One region of the Gynuella sp. genome, then DNA from elsewhere that is predicted to be linked to it. Evidence: predicted binding sites of a transcription regulator. Region 1 holds the regulator's gene; each other region holds the start of a gene.
What was found. The regulator PhoB, encoded in region 1, activates phosphate uptake and scavenging genes when phosphate is short. The targets are predictions, from matches to a motif close to TGTCATANNNNTGTCANA.
Positions count from the first base shown of each region.

Region 1 (7,941 bases):
CTATCGGCAGGAGCTATACAGACAATACACACAGTTGCCAGAGCTTTTGCAGAGCGCAGTGAGTTTTGACTATTTTTGCCAGCAATCTGAGACAAAACGAACAGATATCGAATCCGCTCTCAAACGTAAATCAGTCGCAAACAACCCTCCCAAAAAATATCCGGAGCAATGGAAAAAGCTGGCTACGCTATCACTTTTTCAGCCACTCGAGCATTTTGGTCTGTGGCAGTATCGGGGTAATCACCATCTCGGCCTGGCACTACAGTTAAACAGTCAGAGTTCTGCCTTTGCGTCGAAACAATCTGAACCAGTCATGCTTAGGCCTGTTGTTTATGAGCAGGATCGTCACATTACCGCCACTACTGATACGCCATTTCCCGGATGTCTGTCTCTGCCTCCCGAAATGCAGTCCGAACAGGAATGGCGGCTGCTTAAACCACTACAGTTTCAGGCCAAAGGACTCACATTAACCAGAAACACACTCACTAATGTGGTGTTTGGTGCCCGGTGTCCAGAGAGTGATATTGCGGAGTTACGCAAATCCCTGGTGTTGGATATGCGCTATAAAAGTCTGCGTTATGCTCGTATGGTATTGCACCCGGACAAACTCAAATTACGAGTACAGCTGTTGGACAATTAACAGAGAGTTTCTGAGCCGCGGTTTTGTTTTGCTAATTAAGATAATCTTGATTAGTCTCCTGCCTCTTTGATGGATTCACTCTGCTTTACCATGGCTCTGAAACACACTCCTTTTATTGATTCTGTCCACTACTGGCTTGCCGGCTTTCGCTGGTTAATGACACCCGGACTGAAGCGCTTCTGGATCATTCCTCTGCTGATCAACACACTGTCTATCTGTGTACTGGTCTGGTACTTCACGCAGATGATTGATGATCACCTGTTGCTGCCACTGATATCCTGGCTGCCAGATTGGCTGGGTGGAGCAAGAAAATGGCTTGAAAATCTGCTCATTGGTTCGCTGATTGTTTTCCTGTTGCCCTTATGGCTACTCGGATTCGCAATATTTGGAACCTTGTTAGCATCGCCGTTCAGTGGTCTGCTGGCAGAAAAAATTATCGATCAGGCGAATATCAATACAAACTCAAATCTCGCACATTGGAAAAACTGGTTGCCCTTGATGGCAAAAACTGTGGCCAGAGAATTTTCCAAACTGGCCTACTATCTGCCGCGCGCCTTGGTATTACTGATCTTCACATTCATTCCGGGTTTTAATCTTGCTGCTCCGTTCTTGTGGTTGCTATTTTCTGCCTGGATGGCCGCCCTGCAATATCTTGATTATCCAGCGGACATTCTCGGCCATTCATTCGAAGACACACGACAACTGCTGTGGCAGCAAAAACTGCGCTCACTGGGATTTGGTTCTGTGGTGTTAATAGCCACTCTGGTACCCGTACTGAATTTTCTCGTGATTCCCGTGACAGTGGTCGCAGCAACACATCTTTGGATCGATCGATATTCAGCAATTGAGCAAAATCGCTGCTATGCTGATGAAGAGTAGTCCAAACAATCACAGGAATATCGAGTGGCCCGAATCAATATTCTGAGCATCGACGATGCCGCATTTATACGAGATCTGATAAAACGTACTTTACGCGGATTCTTTCCGGATCTTGGCCTTGATGAAGCAATCAACGGCAAAAAAGCTCAAAACCTGATTGCCAAAAATGCCTATGACCTGATCTTATGCGATTGGGAAATGCCGGAAATGAACGGCCTGCAATTGTTAACCTGGCTGCGTGAATATGAGGACCGGGATAACCTGCAGAAAACCCCATTCATCATGGTTACCAGCCGTGGTGACAAAGAAAACGTTGTACAGGCAGTAGAAGCCGGTGTCAGTGATTACATTGGCAAGCCCTTCAGCAACGATCAATTACTCAAAAAAATCCTCAAAGCCCTGAGTCGTAATCATAAGGATTATATCCAGGAATTACTCAATGGCGGCGGAAAAAGCGCAACAGCAGCGCCTCAGAGTAATGACCCTAAAGGGTTGTTCAAGGATTCGGCTCAGAACCTGCTCGGTGCAGCCTCAATTACTCCTCCTAAACCTTCAACTAACACTGGCTCTGCCAGTGTTCTGGCAGTCCATTCAGCCACCGAAAAACTGGTGCGCAAACAGGCTGCGGTGAAGGCAAGAAGCCGGTCGGGGAATAAAGGTGCCGCACAATTGCGAGTAGCTCACAATTCAGTGACTGCGGTGATTCGCGATATCAATCTGGTCGAAATCTTACTGCAGATCCCCAGAGCAGAGCTGGTTCCCATTGTCTTTGATCAGGCTGTCGTCGATATTCAGCTGCCGGACCAATCGGAAGAAGTGGCACGCATGAACTGTTTTATTGTGTCTATATCGGCGATGGAAAAAGACATGTCCTGTGACCAGTTACTGGTATCACTGAAATATGTCGATGATGATCCGGACAAACTCGGGTTTTTATCCAAATATATTGCAGCCGTACGTTAAGTAGTACAGCCAGCCACTATTCCTCAGCCAGCTGCTCTTCCTGTTGTTGATAGAGATTCTTCACAGGAAAGCGACAGGTAAATGTGCTGCCTTTACCAACCTCACTGCTAATATCCAATGTACCGTCGTGGATTTGCAGCGCATGCTTGACGATTGCCAACCCCAGGCCAGTTCCTCCTGTCGCTGTAGAATGGCTAACATTAACCCGGTAAAAACGTTCCGTCAGACGCGGAATGTGACGAGCTTCGATACCAATACCGCTGTCTTTGACGCTCATATAAGCAAACCGTTCATCCTGACGCCATGAAACGAGAATATGGCCGGTTTCCGGAGTATAGTGCACAGCATTGAACACTAGGTTGGAAAACGCGGAGCGTAATGAATTCGGATCTCCCATCAGGTCAGCTTCAGTTTCGATATCGAGCTCTATCTGATGGTGTTTATCTCCACTGAGGGCTTGCGCATCCTCAACAATACTTTCCAGTAACTGCCTTACATGTACCTGCATGTCTCCGCGACGATCATCATCACCATCAAGGCGGGTCAATAGCATCAAATCATTGACCAGATTGGTCATGCGCCGGGTCTGCGCCTGCATTTGCTGCAATGGCCGATGCATACGTTCTGGCAACACGTCACCCATATCAATAAATGTTTCCAGATACCCCTGCAGCACCGTCAATGGTGTACGCAGTTCGTGGCTGGCATTGGAAACAAAATCCTTGCGCATCTGTTCCAGTTGCCGCAGTCGGGAGATATCACGCACCCATAGCAATCGTTCGTTTTCACCATATATGGTAATGGCAATCTGCAATGTCAGATGTTCGCGTCTCGGAGCAGGAATATTCACTTTGGTACGGGGAACGGCATTGCGGAAAAACTTTTGAAATTTAGGGCTGCGAATCAGGTTGTTAATCAGCTGGCCACGGTCCTGCGGCTGAAAACTCAACAAGTCACCAGCCGCTTCGTTCCACCACTCCAATGTGCCATCCTGATTCACAATCACAATCCCATCCTCAAGAGCAGATGTGGAGGTCTGGAATCGGTTGATAACGGTATTGAGACGGTGTACTTCGAGACGATGCCGACGTAATAATCCGTAGAGATAATCAAATACCATCCCCATCGGCCCGTCGGTGTCCGGCAAACTTTCTGCGGTGGTGTCTTTTTGTTTTAGCCACTCGATCAGCTTGTTCTGCTGCCACATGGACCAAGCGACATAACCGATCAGATACAACAGCAGGGCAATGAGTGGATAGCCCAGAATGGCGCCAATCAACATCACGGCCAAAGCCATGGCAACAACAGAAGTCAGATGCTGCCGTCGATAATCTTTAATCATTGAAAAGTGTTATCCAATTCTAATTGGGAGTCAGCTGATTTTTGCAGAAAAACGGTAGCCAGTTCCACGTACGGTTTGAATCATGGTCATCAACTGGTCACCAAGGGCTTTGCGCAGGCGGCGAATATGTACATCGACCGTACGTTCATCCACATAAACATTTCCTCCCCAGACCTGATCCAATAACTGTGCCCGTGTGTAGGCACGTTCCTGATGACTCATGAAGAATTGTAGCAGCCTGAACTCTGTAGGGCCCATTTCAATTTCCTGTCCATTTGAGCTGACCCGATGACTGCCTGGATCAAGCCTCAGGCCATTCACTTCAATCGCCTCCTCCACACCAGGCGGGGTAGCCCGGCGTAATACCGCTTTCAGTCGCGCCACCAATTCACGGGGAGAAAACGGCTTGGTGATATAATCATCGGCACCGGCCTCCAACCCCTGAATTTTATGGTCCTCTTCCCCTTTGGCCGTCAACATGATCACCGGTATTTCGGCTGTCAGGTGGTCCCGTTTTAACCGCCGGCAGATTTCCACGCCACTGGAACCAGGCAACATCCAATCCAGTAATAACAGGTCCGGTTTCTGATCCACTACCACTGACATCGCTTCCTGTGCATCACCTGCCTCAATACAGTGATAACCCGCCATTTCCAGCGCTGCGGCAATCATTTCTCGGATGGGGGTCTCATCATCAACGACCAGTATGGTTTTTCCAGACATAGCTATCTCACTCAATTTGACTCAGGCAAAATTAAACTGCCCCTTTATGACAAATTAGTGACAATTGTCATCTCAGTGTCAAATATGGGTACTCATAGACTGTCATAGAAAGTTCAGAAATATACCCACAAAAATAACCGCTCCAACCCAATTGTTGTGCAAAAACGCTTTAAAACAGGCGTCGCGGTCACGATTGCGAACACTCCAGATCTGCCAGAAGAACATAGCACCAGCAACCAACAGGCCCAAGTAGTAGAATAGTCCCAGCCCCGCCTGAACACCGACCAGTATCCAGGTCAACCAGGCCAGCCCCTGCAAAGTTGCCACTGCGAAAATATCGGCTTCGGCAAATAGAATAGCAGTCGATTTCACGCCAATTTTTAAATCGTCCTCACGGTCAACCATTGCATATAGAGTGTCATACGCCACTGTCCATAGCAGATTGGCGGTATACAGCAGCCAGGTAATTGATGTCAGCTCCCCGGCTTCAGCCATAAATGCCATTGGAATCGACCAACTGAAAGCCGCCCCCAGCACCACCTGGGGTAAATAGGTGTAGCGCTTCATAAATGGATAAGCGAATGCCAATGCTGCTCCTGCAAACGACAGGTAGACGGTCTGCCGGTTAGTCATCAACACCAGAGCGAATGAAATCAGACACAACACCACAAACAGAATCACAGCTTCATGATGCCTGATAATGCCTAAAGCAAGAGGCCTTGCCTGGGTGCGTTGAACATGACCATCAATATTTCGATCCGCGAAATCATTAATGGCACACCCGGCACTGCGCATCAGCACCACACCGGTGATGAAAATCAGCAGATTGGAGATCTTCGGCAACCCTCCACCAGCCAGCCACAAAGCCCATAAAGTGGGCCACAAAACGAGAAATGTTCCTATGGGACGATTGAGACGGGTCAGCGCAATATACGCATTAATCCGTAATTTAAGAGCCTGATTCATAATATTGGGATCAAAACCGCAAACTTGGGACACTGATGATGGCTGCGCAGTTTATCAGAAACAGAATCATCTGATGCTTATACTTGTTGATAATTTGCGTGACCGATACCAGGAAATTAGTAGAGAAATACAGCCCTGCTATTGCTTTTGCAAAACAGGCTCAGTAGCTTTGGCCGCAGAATCGATAGGGGGTTAAGTGATGAGAAAATGGCAATGTATAGTCTGTGGTTTCATTTATGATGAAGCCGAAGGTTTACCGGAAGAAGGGATTGAACCTGGAACCGCCTGGAGCGATATTCCAGAAGATTGGGCTTGCCCTGATTGTGGAGTTGGCAAAGAGGACTTCGAAATGATCGAGCTGTAAGGAGTTGATATGTCGAACTCAAAACCCATCATTATTATCGGCTCTGGTCTCGCGGGGTACAGCCTGGCGAGGGAGTTTCGCAAGCTCAACAAGCAGCAGGAACTGATCATCATTTCATCTGACGATGGTCGAAATTATTCCAAACCCATGTTGTCCAATGCCATCAGCCAGGAAAAAACCGCCAATACCCTGACCATGGCGGATCCAGGAAAAATGTCGGAAATTCTTGATGCCACCATTCGAATAAATACCGAAGTCACGGATATCGACCCCCACAACAGACTGATTTTTATAGGTTCAGAAACCATTGCCTTTGATCGGTTGGTACTTGCAACCGGCGCGACCCCCAACAACCAGGAGATTCCCGGTGATGCCGGGGATCATGTTTTTACGGTTAACAGCCTACAGCAGTTTGCCCATTTTCAAGAGCATCTCAGCGGCAAGAAGCGAGTATTAGTGCTCGGTGGAGGACTGATTGGTTGCGAGTTTGCCAATGACTTGGCAGCGGCTGGTTTTCAAGTACAACTGGTTTCTCCAGGCAATCAGCTGATGGAGCGGTTGTTACCAACACCGGTTTCCCAACAGCTGCAACAATCCCTTGAAGAATTGGGTGTCCAGTTTTATCTCGGACCACTGGTCAATCGAATGATGAAAACTGAAACCGGTATCAGGACTTGGCTGACAAATGGTCAGGAGCTGGAATCGGATATCGTACTCTCTGCCATTGGTTTGCGTCCCAATATTACCCTGGCACAGGAAGCAGGTCTGGTTACCGGCCATGGCATCAAAGTAAATCGTTATCTTGAGACAAATTTCTCGCACATTTTCGCGTTAGGGGATTGTGCCGAGGTTGAAGGTCATGTTTTATTGTATGTCTTGCCATTGATGAGCGCTGCCAGGGCTTTGGCCGCCACTCTCAATGGTACGCCCATGGAAGTCCATTACCCTGCTATGCCTGTTGTCGTCAAAACACCAGCATGTCCGATAGTGATACAGGCTCCCATTCCTGGCCAACAAGGTCAATGGTCAGTGGAAGAGAATGAATCCGGGATTAAAGCTCTCTACACCAAGGGCGACCAATTACTCGGCTTTGCTTTAACCCGGGAGTATGTCAAGGAACGTATGGCTTTGACCAAGCAGGTTCCAGGACTCCTATGAGCAAACCGGTTCAATTAACTACCCCAATTTTGTTGGGGCCTATAATGATAATGACACGAGGGAAAATCTATGCGTAAACCAGAATTGGCTGCTGCGATTGCTGAAAAAGCGGATATCTCAAAAGAAAAAGCTGCTGACGTACTAAATGTGATTCTTGATGAAATTACCGGTGCAGTTGGCAAAGGGGATTCTGTCACTCTGATTGGTTTTGGCACCTTTGAAAAAAGAAGTCGTGCCGCCCGGACGGGTAAAAACCCACAGACCGGTGAGAGCATTCAGATTCCAGCCAGCAATACCGTTGCATTCAAAGCCGGTAAAGCACTGAAAGACGCTGTAAACTGAGACGTTTCATAGCGGAAAACGGGCACATGCCCGTTTTTTTGTGCCAATAGATTCTGCCCCGGAAAACTGCTCAGATAATGTGCGTCTGATAGCGCCACCCCCACCACGACTTCCTGACCACAATCAAAAACATGCGTCGACAGTGCATACAGTGCCAACGGTGACTGCCCGCCAACTTTATGACTGGATTATCCTGTTTACGACTGCAAAACGGACACTGTAACGTTGCATTCATGGGTCTACACTGGAATTAAGGAACCTCTGAAAAATGGCCTAATTTCGCGCAGGACGTTGTCAGCCCCAGTCTCACATCCTCATTTACGCCAGTAAACTGCGGTGTTGCGAGTGGGTGCTTCCTCGCCAGCATCAAACTATTGCTATTTTTCAAAGGCCTCTTAAGTTAGCTCAGCTCCATCGAAGATCAGCACATTGCATCAGCCTCTAACATCTATATCAACATTCGACTATCCGTAACAAACCTTTACTTACTGTGTGAATGTCTCATGACATGCGTGACCACTCTAGCAATATTTCAAAGCACTTTCGAAATCATTTGAGTTTTCC
Region 1 is NZ_JBNKSF010000027.1:214,766-222,706, forward strand. It holds gene ACQY6I_RS10775 (hypothetical protein) at 59-640, shown strand; gene cysZ (sulfate transporter CysZ) at 731-1,519, shown strand; gene ACQY6I_RS10785 (response regulator) at 1,544-2,482, shown strand; gene phoR (phosphate regulon sensor histidine kinase PhoR) at 2,499-3,824, opposite strand; gene phoB (phosphate regulon transcriptional regulator PhoB) at 3,855-4,547, opposite strand; gene ubiA (4-hydroxybenzoate octaprenyltransferase) at 4,650-5,513, opposite strand; gene rd (rubredoxin) at 5,713-5,877, shown strand; gene ACQY6I_RS10810 (FAD-dependent oxidoreductase) at 5,887-7,035, shown strand; gene ACQY6I_RS10815 (HU family DNA-binding protein) at 7,105-7,377, shown strand.

Region 2 (7,941 bases), on a different contig from region 1:
GTAAAAGTCACGGCCAAAGTGACCGAATATTTTGACCTGACTGAACTCACCGATGTCAGTGCTATCGAGGTACTGTCCAGCAATCAACCACTGCCAGCTACAACTATTATCAACCTGCCTCTCAGTTCGACTGATCAGCTGGAAGCGGTCGAAGGTATGCTGGTGGAATTTCCACAAACCCTGACCGTCAACGAAGTCTATCAGCTGGGCCGCTATGGCCAGATGCTGTTGTCACAGGGCCGTCGTTATCAGGGTACCGAAGTTGCCCTGCCGGGCGAGGATGCACTGGATGTGATTGCCAACAATGCACTGAACGTCATCAAACTGGACGATGGTTACTCCAACCAGAATCCGGTACCGGTCATTTATCCGGCTCCAGGCCTGTCAGCATTGAACACGGTCCGAATCGGCGACAGTGTCCCTGGCATTACCGGCGTTATCAATTACAGCTTCGGTGAATACCTGCTTGAACCCGTTGGCGAAGTCACATTTGACCCAACCAATCAAAGAACGTTGTCACCACAAATCGATTCTATGGCGAACCTTAAAATCGCCAGCTTCAACGTACTGAACTTTTTCAACGGTGATGGTCAGGGCGGTGGCTTCCCCACTTCCCGAGGTGCCGATAACGCAGAAGAGTTTCAGCGTCAGCTCGATAAATTGGTGCCCGCTCTGGTGGCCCTTGACAGTGACATCGTCGGCCTGATGGAAATTGAAAACGATGGTTATGACGAATACAGCGCCATCGCCACCCTGGTAGACGCATTGAACGCCGAGCTGCCAACCAATAAAGCCTACGCCTATGTTGACCCTGGTCTCAGCAATCTTGGCTCTGATGAAATAGCCGTCGGCATGATTTATCGCCCATCCAGTGTACAGCTGTTGTCCAGCGCAAAGCTGGATTCCAGCAACTCCGCTCTGGATCCAGATACGGGTGAACCGCTGTTTAACGACGGTAAAAACCGCACAGCATTAGCAGTCAGCTTCAAACATCTGGAAACCGATCAACTGCTTACAGTTTCGGTCAACCACCTGAAGTCCAAAGGTAGCGACTGCGTTAGCCTTGGCGACCCGGACCTGGGCGACGGTCAGGGTAATTGCAACCTGACCCGGACTATGGCCGCCGAAGCCCTGGCACAATGGTTAGAAGACAGCCCGACGGGTACCGACACTCCCATCACGCTCATCATTGGTGACCTCAACTCCTATGCCATGGAAGATCCGATTCGTACTTTGGAAAGTGCTGGCTTTAACAACCTCAAAAAAGCCAAGGGATTGCCGGGAGACTACTCTTATGTATTCAATGGTCAGTCAGGCTCTCTTGATCATGCCCTGGGCAATCAGGCAGCACTTGACGCAACTTTGTTAGTCACTGATTGGCACATCAATACCGATGAACCTGCGGTGCTGGACTACAACACCGATTACAAATATGACGGCCAGGCAGAAACACTCTACAACGCTGACCCCTATCGTTCTTCAGATCACGATCCAGTGATCATCAGCATGTCTTTAACGCCAGCCAATGAGCCGCCCATTGCACTGATCAGCCATTTTCGCATTTGGAACTGGCATATCTTTATCGCGGACAGCTTTGATCCCGATGGCCGGGTGGTGAAAAATCATTGGAACTTTGTGAACTGGGATGAATTTGACAGCTGGTTCGCCTTTGTTCCGGAGTCAGTGCTGAAGCGTAATCACGTCAACCAGATTATATTGACCGCAACTGATAACAACGGTGCCAGCAGCGAAGACACCCTAATGCTCAGCAATACTCACTCCGGGCACTATCACAAAAGAGATCATTCCCACCATTGATGACTGTCATTTGAACGGTATTGGTTAAGGGATTTTATCTTCGGGATGGCAACCAGCCATCCCACTACTCCCCTGGCGCAACAGACACCCAACCATCTTTTAGCAATCACAAATAATAACCAGTGTCATTTTTTTTTAATCAGTCTGACACACTACTTTCATTGCCCTTATCGAGAATGGGAAAAACCCATGACCATAGGGCCTGATCATGTCAAAACAATATTTCCGGACCATCTGGATCTCTGATACTCACCTCGGGAACAAAAATACTCAGGCAGGCTTGCTGGCCGACTTTCTCGATTCAACTGAATCCGAAAAACTATTCCTGCTCGGCGACATTGTCGATCTGTGGAAGATGAGCCAAAAAGGACATTGGCCCCAAGCGCACCAGGAAGTACTGAAAAAAATCTTCGATAAAGCCCGTTCAGGTACCGAAGTCATATATATTCCGGGAAATCATGACCCCTTCTTTCGCGAATTTAACGGCCTGGGAATCGGTCATATTTCCATCCATGAAGAATATATTCATCACACCGCAAATGGTCAGAAACTGCTGTTACTGCATGGTGACCGGTTCGACGAGGAAATCACCTGCGCGCGCTGGTTATTCCATTTTGCTGACTTTCTTTATGAATCTATCATCACGGTTAACCGCCACCTTAATCGCATCAGAGCCAGACTTAACAAGCCTTACTGGTCACTCTCGGGCGCATTGAAAATCCGTAGCAAAAAAGTTCGTTCATACATCACCGAATTTGAAAAGAAAGTCATTGCCTACGGCAAAGAACAAGGCGTTGATGGTGTCGTTTGCGGCCATATCCATCAACCCAAACTGGATCGGATCAATGGGCTGATCTACGCCAACGATGGTGACTGGCTGGAAAGCTGCTCAGCATTAGTGGAAACCACTGATGGAAAACTGCAACTGATGGACTGGAGCATCAATACGGTCCATCAACCACAACCGGCAACCGCATAGCACAGTACTATAGAAACCACATCGGACCTGAGCAATCAGGTCCGCCAACACCCGTTGCCCCCAGCAGCACACTCAGTACCAACGAAAGCCTATACCGCTCCCTACTACTCTCTCAGATAGCAACTCGACTCAGCCTTGAAAACAGGGTGAACAATAGATAGACCGATCACCAGCAAATACAGAAGAACCAGCCAAACATGACCACTAAGGGACAGGAAATAGGTGCTGCGGAGGTTTGCAGAAGCGTCTCAGAACATTGGGATTGGCTTCCAGATCGACCGACCTGGAAGCCAGACAGCAGGTTAAAAATTAATGGTGATACTGCGCTTTTCTTTCTCAGATTCAGGGCGCTCATGGTATTCGCCCGTCACCACCGGCTCCGCCAGAGGTAAAGACTGCTTGCGACTGGAATACTGCTCGATGATGGGTTCAACCAGCGTTGAGGTCAGGCCCGTCCAGCTAGGATCAGTTTTTTCGATACCGTCCTCACGATAACGATGCAATACCAATACTTGGTTGAATATACTGGCTTTTCCTTCCTGCAGAGTCACCTGCATATCAAACACATGCTTACTCTTGGAAAAGTGGAAATATTTCGGTGAGCTGGGAGTTTCACGCATCGCCCAGTCGGTAATGGTATAAGTACCAGCGTTCAGCTGTTTGACTTCTATCCACGGCTTGGAGGCATAAGGGTAAAGATCTACCGTAAACTCCTCTCCCTGACTGTCGCGCATAAATAGCAGGTAATTGATGTTCTGGGCGCCGCCCACTTCGTCATCAATTTGCAGCGGCACCAGCAGCCTGGCATCTCCAGTGGGAGTTTTGCCTGGCAAACCAGCGCATCCGGCCAGCGTTAATACGGCTGTCAGCAACAGACAGATGCGGTTCATATGAGTCATAGCATATCCTTGGTGTTATTGTTCTACGATGTTTTTTCTGTTTTGGTGGAGGATACAGCATCCTCCGACTGATCGGGATTGTCACTACCGGCTATTTCGACAACTTCGAAGTCTTCACCCTTCAACTCGGGTATATCAATTTTTTCAAAGTTTTTATCAAGCTTACCAAGCGTACTGCACATGTTATCCAGACGGGCATCCTGAGCATGCATGTGGTCCAGCATAGCTTTGATCGCGTGAGCAATTGGATCCGGCATTTCAGAGACACCATACGCATCAAACCCAAGGGCCTTGGCAATCTGAGCGCGCTTGGCATCAGCTTGTTCCTGTTCGGGTATTGGCGTTGGTGCTTTGATGATTCTGCCTGGAACACCCACAACCGTAGCGCCAGCCGGAACAGGTTTGGTGACCACCGCATTCGAGCCGACTCTCGCTCCTTCGCCAACGGTGAAAGGTCCAAGAATTTTGGCTCCAGCCCCAACAATCACATTGTTTTCCAGAGTCGGATGGCGTTTTCCAGGCTCCAGACTGGTACCTCCGAGAGTGACACCCTGGTAAATAGTGACATCATCACCAATTTCGGCAGTGCCGCCGATAACCACTCCCATCCCATGATCAATAAAGAAGCGACGACCAATTTTGGCTCCGGGATGAATTTCAATGCCAGTGAGCCAGCGTGCAAAAGTGGAAATCATCCGTGCCAGCCATTTGAAATCCCAACACCATAACTTATGACTCAACCGATGGAACAGAACTGCATGCAGGCCTGGATAGGTGGTCAATACTTCAAAAAAATTCCTGGCTGCTGGATCACGATGAAAGACGCTGCTTACATCTTCTTTGAGTCTGGAAAACATAATAGTTCCTTATTTTGGCTTGAGCTTCCCGGAGGCCGCTTTAATAGTCTGCTTCAAGATTCCACGTAAAATATTGACTTCCGTTGTGTCTGGTTCCGCCCGCAAATACAACCTGCGCAGGCGATTCATCAGAAGCTTGGGATTATTGGGATCAAGGTATTCGATATCAACCAGCGCCTGCTCAAGATGACTGAAGAAACCTTCCATCTGGGCATGGCTGGCAGGAGGCTCTTCCCTGACGGCAGACCACTGATAATCAACCTCTTCGGCCAGATACGCCATCCGCAACTCATAACTCAGTACCTGTACGGCTGACGCCACATTCAATGAACTGTAGTCCGGGTTCGCCGGTATGTGCAGGTGAGCATGACACTGAGCCAATTCATCATTGGTCAACCCGCTACGCTCGCGACCGAAAACCAGAGCGACAGTCTGCTGCTGTGACGCCACCGCCAGCGCCTTCTCAGCGGCCTGACGGGGATTCAGTAACGGCCATGGAAAACTACGGCTACGGGCACTGGCACCCAATACCAGAGTACAGTCACTGACTGCCTCAGCGAGGTTAGGCGCGGTACGGCATTGCTGCAACAGATCATCTGCCCCTGATGCCCGCGCCATAGAGACATCAGAAACCACTTCACATTGCGGATTGGCTAATACCAGATCGTTCAACCCCATGGTTTTCATGGCTCTGCAGGCAGACCCGATATTGGCACTCAGAGAAGTTTCAACCAGAACGATTCGAATATGAGCTAAGGCGTGCAACATGGTTCCCCAAAAACGATAAGTAGGCCTATTGTGCCTGTAGCGCTCAATCGAATACACCCCTACTATTTCAACCCACTTTTATGTAAACTCCGCCGCCACTTCATTAGTAGCTGTTTAACAACCAAAGTACCTTACCATGCAACCGACTTTAAACATCGCGATGCGTGCAGCCCGTGCTGCCGCCGAAAAAATGAAATACACCTATCAGCAGATCCCTGCTCTGTTGGACGAGGGATACAGTCTCGAGAAAATTTTTACTGAAGCAATGGAAGGTGCTGCCGCCAGAGTTGTCAAAAACCTTTGGGCGGCCCATCCCACTCATAACATCATTTTTAAACAGCTTGGCGAGCATCCTGCCAAAAATCCGGAAAAAAGCCATAAGTGGTATGTGAACCTGCTTGACGGCGACCTTAATTTTCAAACCGGCTATCCTGCAGCTACCGTTTGTGTAGCCCATGCTTTTAGAGATAAATTCGAGCAGATTGCCATCATCAATATTTTCAATGACGAAGAGTTTGGTTGCGTACGCGGCCGGGGCATGACCCGTAATGAACAGCGCATGCGCGTCACCAACGTCCGTCGTCTGGATGGCATAAGCTGTGGCGTGCATGGCTTTGATACCGATCCATCCTGGGTCAGCTGCTGCGGTACGCATAACGTCAGCCAACGGATTATTGGTTCTAGTCTGCTAACTCTCAGTTATTTTTGCTGCGGCTTTACCGATGCCTGCATGGTCAATGGTCTGAGTGAACATGATATGTCCATTGCTGCATTGCTACTGCAAGAGTCCGGAGCCATTGCCGGGGACCGTAAAGGCAAACCATTGTTCGCCAATAGCGCAGAAATCATTGCCGCCAACCCCAAACTGTTTAAGGTACTGTTACAGGCTCTGTAACTCGGTCGGTATTTATTTCATTGTCAGGCGTTAAAACTCTATGGCTCGATCACTGCAGATACTCGCCGGTAAACGCGCATTCCAGCACCTGAAGGAACACGGTCTTCGGGCTCAGGATGTCAAAATGATTCTCGGAGCCTCTGGTGGGCCCAAATGGTTTGTTTTATCGCGGCTGGATCAATACCTGAACTCAAAATTCCTGAGCCAGGCCAATCAGCCCATCCAGTTAGTTGGATCATCTATCGGTGCCTGGAGAATGGCCTGCTATGCCGAAAGTGATCCCAAATCCGCAATACTACGACTGGAACAGAGCTATCTGCATCAACGCTACCCGCGAAAGGCCTCCGGCGCAGTGGTTTCTGCGAATGCCCAAACCATGCTGGAGGAGTTTCTGCCTGACAGTGAAATCGATTTTGTGCTGGAAAATTCCAACCGGCATTTGAATATTGTAACCGCACGCTGCCATGGCTGGTTGGAACAGGAATATAAACCCAAACAACTGACCGGATTTATGGGCAGTGCTGTCGCCAATGCTGTTTCCCGGAAAATGCTTAATCGTTTTTTTGAGCGAGTGGTGTTTTCGCAACACATGAGCGACTCGCCCTACAGAACTTTGGATGGCATACCGGGACGCTTAAGCAGCTTAAACCAACAGAACCTTAAGAGCGCACTGCTAGCTTCAGTGTCCATCCCTGTGGTGCTAGAAGGCGTTCAGGATATCAGTGGTGCCCCAAATGGCACTTACCGCGACGGAGGACTGCTTGATTACCACTTTGACCTGCCCTTCCGCGTGGAAAACGGCATTATCCTTTATCCACATTTTGCTCCATTACTGAAGCCAGGTTGGTTTGACAAATCTCTGCGCTGGCGCGGGGTGAATGCCCGAAATTATGAGGATGTCGTACTACTGGCACCTACCGCGGAGTTTATCCAGCATTTGCCATACGGAAAAATTCCAGACAGAGGCGATTTCAAAAAAATACCCGATAACGTGCGGGAACAGTACTGGAAAGATGCCATAAAACAAGGACAGCGGCTGGCTGACGATCTGCACGAATTACTGCATTCAGACAGACTGGTCGTTGAAATGAAAGAGTTAATACCCAGCAGACTGCGATCACTTAAACGCTGAATCAACGTCGCTGCTCTTTACGCTTGGGATCTGTGATCAGCAAATACCAGATACATCCCAGTACAACTGCACAGCACATCAGAATAAAGCTCTCGTACATCCTGCGACCTCCGAACATACCCGTTCAAATTATCTTACAGACCATCACTCTGTCTGATCTCTCATATTAATTATCATGGCAATGTATAAGACTTGAGCAATTATCTGCCAGCGGTTTTTAGTTAAGGATCGTAAGTGGATCGATGAGACTGGTAATAATCGGCAGGCAAAAAAAAACGGCAATTTAAATTGCCGTTTTGGGGTGTTTTACAGGCTAATCCTTAAGCCAGGAAGGAATTTCCTCAACCCCATCCTCTTTTGGTTTTTCCGGTGGCATGAGATCTTCTTTGGTCAACTTCAGCGCCATCTTCACGTTTGCGGCCACATAAATAGATGAATAGGTACCAATGAAAATACCAACCAACAATGCAACGGAGAAGCCAAAATTGAGCTCACCACCCACCAGCAACAATGCCAGCAACACAACCATGGTGGTGAATGAGGTCATTAATGTCCGGTCCAGAGTCTGGGTCAGAGAAACATCAATAATATAA
Region 2 is NZ_JBNKSF010000029.1:12,824-20,764, forward strand. It holds gene ACQY6I_RS11175 (ExeM/NucH family extracellular endonuclease) at 1-1,818, shown strand, start outside; gene ACQY6I_RS11180 (UDP-2,3-diacylglucosamine diphosphatase) at 2,027-2,797, shown strand; gene ACQY6I_RS11185 (hypothetical protein) at 3,100-3,696, opposite strand; gene cysE (serine O-acetyltransferase) at 3,720-4,553, opposite strand; gene ACQY6I_RS11195 (RNA methyltransferase) at 4,563-5,321, opposite strand; gene ACQY6I_RS11200 (inositol monophosphatase family protein) at 5,458-6,216, shown strand; gene ACQY6I_RS11205 (patatin-like phospholipase family protein) at 6,257-7,348, shown strand; gene secF (protein translocase subunit SecF) at 7,662-7,941, opposite strand, start outside.
Region 2: a site for PhoB is predicted at 1,942-1,959, ahead of ACQY6I_RS11180 (UDP-2,3-diacylglucosamine diphosphatase). Genes of this name have one in related genera too.

Region 3 (7,941 bases), on a different contig from region 1:
GCATGCTGTGAGTGACAATGGCAATGGAGTAGTTGGCGCTCAGTTCGGCGATCAACTCCTCAACCCTGGCCGTGGCAATTGGGTCCAGCGCGGAACAGGGTTCGTCCATCAGAATCACATCCGGGCTGACAGCAATGGTCCGGGCAATGCAAAGACGTTGTTGCTGACCACCAGACATGCCGGTAGCAGGCTGGTCGAGCCGGTCTTTCACTTCATCCCACAAACCTGCCTTTCTAAGACTGGTTTCGACGATTTCATCCAGTTCTGCCCGGCGACTCGCCAGGCCGTGGATTTTCGGTCCGTACGCAATGTTTTCATAGATGCTTTTGGGGAATGGATTCGGCTTCTGAAACACCATCCCTACTCGTGCGCGTAAATTAACAACATCCATTTTTTTATCATAGATGTTTACCCCTTCAAGGCTCAGCTCACCCGTCACTCGGCAGGCCTCAATGGTGTCGTTCATACGGTTCAGGCAGCGCAGAAACGTGGATTTGCCACAACCGGATGGTCCAATCATGGCCAGTACCTCGTTTTGACCCAGGTCGAGGTCAACGTTGAAGATGGCCTGTTTCTCGCCATAGAACACACTGACGCCACGCATGGTCATTGCGGGATCCGGGTGGGTAATGTCGCCAATGGTTTTGAAATCCTCGCTGGCAACGTGACTCTCGCTATTGGATTTGACCTTAACCGGGTTGTTCATCACTGTTGTTTGATCGCTTCTAGTTACAGTTGTCATAACGCTTTAGTCTCCCATGCTGGAGTAATTATTACCACCGACGCTCAAAGCGTTTGCGCAGAATAACAGCAGTAATATTCATAATAAGAAGGAACCCAAGCAGAATCAGAATGGCTCCAGATGTTCTTTCGACAAATGCTCTTTCCGCCTCATTGGCCCACATAAAGATCTGTACTGGCAGAGCCGTCGCAGGATCCAGTGGTGTGGTCGGAACATCGGCAACGAACGCGACCATGCCAATCAGCAGTAGTGGTGCAGTTTCTCCCAGCGCCTGGGCCAGACCAATAATTGTACCCGTCATAATGCCGGGTGCGGCCAGTGGCAGAACATGGTGGAAAACCATCTGCATTTTGGAAGCACCGAGTCCCAGCGCAGCTGTACGAATAGATGGTGGGACTGCCTTCAGTGCTGACCGGGTGGCAATAATGATGGTTGGCAGAGTCATCAGTGTCAGTACCAGACCCCCTACCAGAGAAGCGGATCTAGGCAGGCCAGCGACGTTAATAAATGCCCATAAACCCAACAGACCGAAAACAATCGAAGGTACTGCAGCCAGATTATTGATGTTGACTTCAATGAGATCGGTGAAACGGTTCTTGGTGGCAAACTCCTCAAGATAAATAGAGGCGGCAACCCCGATAGGTAGTGCCAGTACCAGCACGATCAGCATCATATATAGGGATCCGACCATGGCTGCAGCAATACCAGCGGTTTCAGGCCGGCTTGAGGCACCAAAAATAAAGATGCCGGTATTGAAGCGTTTTTTCAGCACTCCCTCTTTCTGCATACGCTGAATCCATGAGACCTGCTGATCTTTAACCGGACGCCGGCTCTCATCAATTTCCAGGCTGAACTGGCCTTTGACGACACTGTCAACATTCCCACTGGCCAATATCCAGACGGACTGGGTAGTACCGATAATGGAAGGATCAGCAACCACCATGTTACGCAATTGTGTACGTGTACCGGCGGAAATCATGGATTTGACCATCTTCAGATTTATTTTATCTTTCTTGCTGATCCCCAGATATTTCGCCAGAGCATTTTTAGCCAGTACCGGATAGTTGGCGATCAACAGGACATTGGGGTCTTCCGCTGCCAGATCATCCGGATCGATCACGGATTTGGAAAACTCAATGTCGAGCTTGATTTCGGTCTGTTGAAAAGCAGTATAGCCTTTGGATACGACAGACCAGAGCAGCAACGCAAGGAATATCAGACCGACGGAAATTGCCAGAATGCCATACAGTTTGAACCTGAACTCTGCGGCATAGCGACGTTTCAGGTTCGCATCGTTAATCTTAGGTTTTGCGGAAGGGGTGGCAGTCGTAGTCATTAATCGTATTGCTCCCGATATTTACGAACGATGTACAAGGCGTAGACATTGAGCGCCAGAGTAACGGTAAATAATGTAATGCCCAGGGCGAAAGCCACCAGCGTTTGAGGGGACGTGAACTCATTGTCTCCGGTTAGCTGGTTAACGATCTTAACGGTGACGGTGGTCATCGGTTCAAAGGGGTTCAGGCTTAGTCTTGCGGCCACGCCGGCGGCTAATACCACGATCATGGTTTCGCCGATGGCTCTTGAGGCTGTCAGCAACAATGCCCCGACAACTCCCGGTAGGGCAGCCGGCAGGATGACCTTGCGCATGGTTTCCGAACGGGTAGCGCCCAGCCCCAGGGAGCCGTCCCGCAGGGACCGTGGGACTGCGGTAATGATGTCGTCGGACAGCGAAGAGACAAAGGGGATTAGCATAATGCCCATAACAATACCGGCGGTGAGTACGCTTTGTGCCTGAATAAAGGGCATTACCTCACCGGTGGCCAGATTGTTCAGGTTGCTGCTGAGATCACGAAAAAAAGGTCCAACGGTGACCATGGCAAAAAAACCATAAACAATAGTAGGAATACCCGCGAGGACTTCGAGCAGAGGCTTAACAGTTGAGCGAACTTTCGGAGTGGCGTATTCGGCCATATAAATAGCCGAGTAAAGACCAACCGGCACCGCAAACAACATAGCCACCAAAGCGATATATAGTGTGCCTGCCAACAATGGAATCAGGCCGTATTGACCAACTGCATTGGGATTGTCTGCGGCTGCAAAACGAGGATCCCAGACGGTACCGAAGAAAAACTCATGCAGCGGCACCATGCCAAAAAAGTGGATGGTTTCGCTGATCATCGACAGAACGATGCCTACCGTTGTCAGAATGGCGATCATAGATGCGAGTAATAAGGCACCTAGCATGACCAGTTCGACCCGGTTGCGGGCGCGAAGTGATGGTTTGAGCGTGGCAATCGAGGCAATCAGCCCGGCCAGAGCGATCAAAATGACCACCACGGTCTGGACGTTACGAGTGTTTTTCTCCCAATGATTCAACTTGGTCGCAAGGTCGACCATGTAGGTTTGACCTGCACTTGCCAGCACCACGCCGTGTTGTTGCAGAATGGGTTGCAGGTTAGCGACATCTTTGTTGATCTGATCCTTTTCATCTTCATTGATGAGGTCCAGACCGGTGGCAATTGAATAAATGGAATTCAGTATCAGACTTCGCTCAGCATCGGAGGTATTCTGTTTCAGTTCTTCAGGCAGAGCGCCAGAGAGTTTATTGTTGATAATGGTGGGTGCGACAGAAGCCCATAACATCAGCACGATAACGGCAGGTAGAAACGTTGCCAGAGCAATATAAGAGCCGTAATAGCCCAGGCGGGAATGAAGTTTGGATAATCGCCCCTCAACAATGGCAGAGGATTTCCTCCTTCCCCAGGCATAGCCAATAACCGCTAGCGCTAATAATACAAGTAGAAGACTGGATATATTCACCAAGGCCTCCTCAGGATCAGACTCCACATCGGCAACATTATTCGGACCCTCAGAACTTCAAAAATAGACGTCTTAGAAAAAAAATGCAGGGCAACATAGTCGCCCTGCAGCTAAGATTCAACTTTTTTATTGAATCACTGTGTCATCAAAGAGTCTTGCCGGCTTTAAAGTCTGCACGAACGGCTTTACGCTCGTTGGCGGGTGCTGCGACCAGACCATATTCAGCCAGAGGAGAGTCTGGTCCGACCATGGCGTCGGAGATGAAATATTCAACATATTCTTTCAGACCGGCGATGGCACCCAGATGCTTTTTCTTCACATAGAAGTACAGCGGTCTTGATACAGGGTATTTGCCGGAAGCAATGCTTTCTGTGGAAGGCACGATACCGTTAACAGTTGCCACTTTCAGCTTGTCAGTGTTGTTTTCATAGAAGGCCAGACCAAAAACGCCCATGCCTTGTTTGTTGGCATCGATGCGAGCCAGTGTTTCTGTGTAGTCACCATCGATATCAACTGCGCGACCATCTTTACGAACTGCGTAACATGCTTTCTTGGCGGCTTTCTTGTTCATGCCAGCGCCCACGTAAAGGTCGTAAGCACCAGTGGCTTTACAACCGGCTTCCAACAGCTTGGTTTCGAATACTTCACGAGTACCGTGTTTCTCACCGGGGATATAGGCAGTGATATCCCATGATGGGAATTTGCTGTTTACGTCAGACCATTTGGTATAGGTGTTGTTAACCATTTTACCGTTTGAAGGCACTTTGGCCGCCAAAGCAAGATAGATATCTTTTGGACTGATAGCGAAATCAGGACCGTTGATATCTGTAGCAAATACGATTCCGTCGTAACCGATACGGATTTCCTGAATTTCGGTAACGCCCTTCTCTGCGCAGACTTTTATTTCAGAATCTTTGATTTTGCGAGAGGCGTTGGCGATATCAATGGTATTCAGATCAACACCTTTACAGAACTCTTTGAGACCAGCACTGGAACCACCCGACTCAACAACAGGAGTCTTGAAGTTAGGGTAGGTTTCGCCAAAATTTTCGGCTACGATTTTGGCGTAAGGCAGAACGGTGGATGACCCTGCAATCTGAATCTGATCGCGGGCAGTGGCGTGACCGGCTAACGCAAGCGATGCAACCAGAGTTGCTGCTGTTAAAGTAATTGATTTCATAACTGATCCCATTGTTAGAATATGTGCTAATTCGTATGGCTGTGGCGCTCATACCGCTACTACGGGAGTTAAGGTAAAAAACATTTGTGACACTTTCATGACAACTATAACAAATGATTGAATGTCTGTCGGTTCTGACCGACTGGTACTGGAAATAATGAGAAAAGTCGAAATTCGGGTATTTGTCAAAGTCTGGAATAACGGTACAAATGTTTAAAAAAATTGCCTTTTATGACTGATTTGTGACTGTCAAAGTGGCTTGAAATGGTAAATCTGATACTTTGGCAGACAGAATAAGAATTTAATTGTGGTTTTAAATTTAAGGATACATTGTGACTGAAGATGAGCTTGATCCGGTTCCGGTCGGAGAATTGATATTGCGTGTAACAGCCATGCCCAAAGATGCCAATGCCTGTGGTGACATCTCTGGAGGCTGGCTGGTCACTCAAATGGATGCAGCCGCAGCGATTGCGGCAGGTCGTCTGGCAAAAGGCAGAACGACCACGATGGCTATAGGTGAAATGTCATTTGTCAGACCGGTGAAGATTGGTTCGGTAGTGTGCTGTTACGCCAAAATCGTCCACATTGGCAGAAGCTCCATTCGCATCAATGTGGAAGTCTGGAGCCGTATGCCGGAAGATGAAGTCAGACAGAAAGTGACGGAAGCCGAATTTGTATATGTTGCCATAGACGCTGATCGTCGCATTCGAGCATTGCCGAAGGACTAATCTTTCGGTGATTAACCCGGCGGTGAAGGTTGCCGGGTTAATATGACGCATAATTGTCCGCAGGTTAAGCGGTTTCAAAATCCCTTATCGGTCTTAGGGATGTTGAGTCATCACGCTACTCAGGGGTGGTCCAGTTTTTCGAGATCTGCTTCAATTTCAGCGATTTTATTGGTAACCACTTTTTCGAGGTGGCGCAGGTCTTTAAGAATCTTGGATTTCAGGTCTTTGTGAGTGCTACCGAATCGTTCAATCTGGTCCAATTCTTCCATAACGTATCGGAGAGAGGGGGCGATTTCAGAAAATTCCTCCATGTCTCCTGTACCGCCATCCACTTTTACACGTTTGTGCTGGCGTGGATATTTAAACTTCTCGCTACGGGCAAACAACTCTCCCTTGCGCTTGTGATAATAAATTTTCAAAATATCGTAGTCCGATTCCGTTCGCAGGGTATATTTTTCGATTGAATCGACGTCTTCTATCCCCAGGGCTTTTAAACTTTCGTAGGCCATCCACTTTTCTCCAAACCGTTTACTGTCGTGTTTATTAATTGTTTGTGCGTTAATGTGTTATGCATGCTTTCACATGCTATCAATTTGATTATTGTGCTTTGCTGAATAATTACCAACACTAATAATACAAGCTGTAAAAACCTGATTTGTCAGCTTTTATTGCCGAAATATTTTTATGACTATACAGGCATGTGAGCTGTATCAACCTTAATGCCTTAATAATGAATGGAACGTTTTAAATTCGCAGATGCAAACAATTGAAGTACTCCAGACATTGGGAATTGAGCCGCGGGAGAGCCGCATTTATTTTGCGTTGTTGGAATATGGGCCAGCCTCTATCAGGGATATTGCAGACAAAGCGCGTCTGAATAGAGGAACCGCGTATGAGCTGCTGAAAAAGATGCATGACAAAGGCATTGTCAGTTATTTTCCGCGCGGTAAGCGCAAGTTTTTCAGTGCCGAACCCCCTGCCAGATTGCTTGATCTGGCAGAACAGCAGCAACGAAATGTACATACCGCAATACAGCAATTGCAGAGTCAGATTATTCCTGCGCTCAACTCGCTGAAGCCAGAGCAGGTTAATACCAATGTTCACTACTATGAAGGTGATGACGGATTGGAGTTGGTGCTTAAGGATATTCTCAATACCGTCGCTGCCACGCCGGATAAACAATATTGCGTGTTTTCAACCAAGTTAATCCGAAACTTTCTCTATCGCCCCTTTCCCAACTACACCCGCCAGCGGGTTAGGGCTGGTATCAAGGTACGGGTAATTGCCATAGGCGACGGTGGTGAAAACGCAGAGTTGTCGGAAAGAAAGTGGATAAATCTGGGAGGGTTGGGAGAAGCTGCTGCATATATCGCAATTTATCCCCCCAAGCTGGCAATGATATCGCTCAGTCAGGGAGATATACCAACGGCGACGGTGATCGAGTCGGCACCGCTGGTCACAACTCAGCAGTTGCTGTTTGACACTCTGTGGGAGCGCCTTTAAAGCACTTTATTGGGCGAAGAACGGTGCCCAGTTCATATCTCTGAAGGCAAGGGAGTAACGGATACCGACAGATACCGCCAAATAGGTATCAATCGTGTCAACGTCGTCACCGAAGACATTAATATCAAGTGCTCTGACTTTGCCATACACAGCTACCCGAGGAGTGATGTAATAGTTGCCTTGATAATAAGGGGTAATGGTCAGATAGCTTTTGCTGTCACCCTGGTCAGGAGAGATGTTATACAGTGAGGCATCAGCACCCACTTCGTGTACTAGTCCGGATACGGCAGCATGGTTGTAAGGCAGGCGATATACCGCACCTCCCTGAACACCGACTTTGGTCCAGTCGTCATGTGATTCAAGAATAGCTCCACCACTGATACCCAGTTCATGGGAGAGGTTGAACAACACACCTGGGTCGGCGTAGAAAACGCTGTCGTTATCGTTGGATTCAATATTGACTGATCCTTGTAATGCAAAACCGCCTGGCTCGAAGTTCTCTCCCAGATTAGCCGTCATGCCAAATGCAGACAAAGACGTTAGCGCAAAAGTAGTAATTACTTTTTTCATTTTAATATCCTGTTTGTGGTTTTCCTGAAGGTTTCGTGCTTGCACCTGCCCGCAGGCCATACGGAAAGATGCTGGTATGAGAAAACATGGTATAAGGCTTGTTTCCATGGTTCCGAGTAACCAGTCAGATACTGGGAAGTCAGAATGACTTAATGGAAATAACCGAATTCGAAATCAATGCTGATGCCTGGGCCGGAAAGATCATCGGCAGAAATACCTTCATGATCGGGTTCCGTTGACAGTCGATAAAAGGCGCCGACGCCTACCTGCAGAAAATCGGTTACGTTGAATTCTGCTCCGCCATACAGTTCACCCAGCAGTACGCTGTAGTTCTTGTCACCTTTAACTCTGTTGTCGTCCAGAATGGTAATATTGCCAGCTCCTAACAGGCACTC
Region 3 is NZ_JBNKSF010000061.1:11,949-19,889, reverse strand. It holds gene pstB (phosphate ABC transporter ATP-binding protein PstB) at 1-610, opposite strand, end outside; gene pstA (phosphate ABC transporter permease PstA) at 774-2,078, opposite strand; gene pstC (phosphate ABC transporter permease subunit PstC) at 2,078-3,565, opposite strand; gene ACQY6I_RS23080 (PstS family phosphate ABC transporter substrate-binding protein) at 3,711-4,745, opposite strand; gene ACQY6I_RS23075 (acyl-CoA thioesterase) at 5,078-5,473, shown strand; gene ACQY6I_RS23070 (DUF3461 family protein) at 5,593-5,982, opposite strand; gene ACQY6I_RS23065 (TrmB family transcriptional regulator) at 6,230-6,976, shown strand; gene ACQY6I_RS23060 (hypothetical protein) at 6,983-7,546, opposite strand; gene ACQY6I_RS23055 (hypothetical protein) at 7,696-7,941, opposite strand, start outside.
Region 3: a site for PhoB is predicted at 4,831-4,848, ahead of ACQY6I_RS23080 (PstS family phosphate ABC transporter substrate-binding protein). Genes of this name have one in related genera too.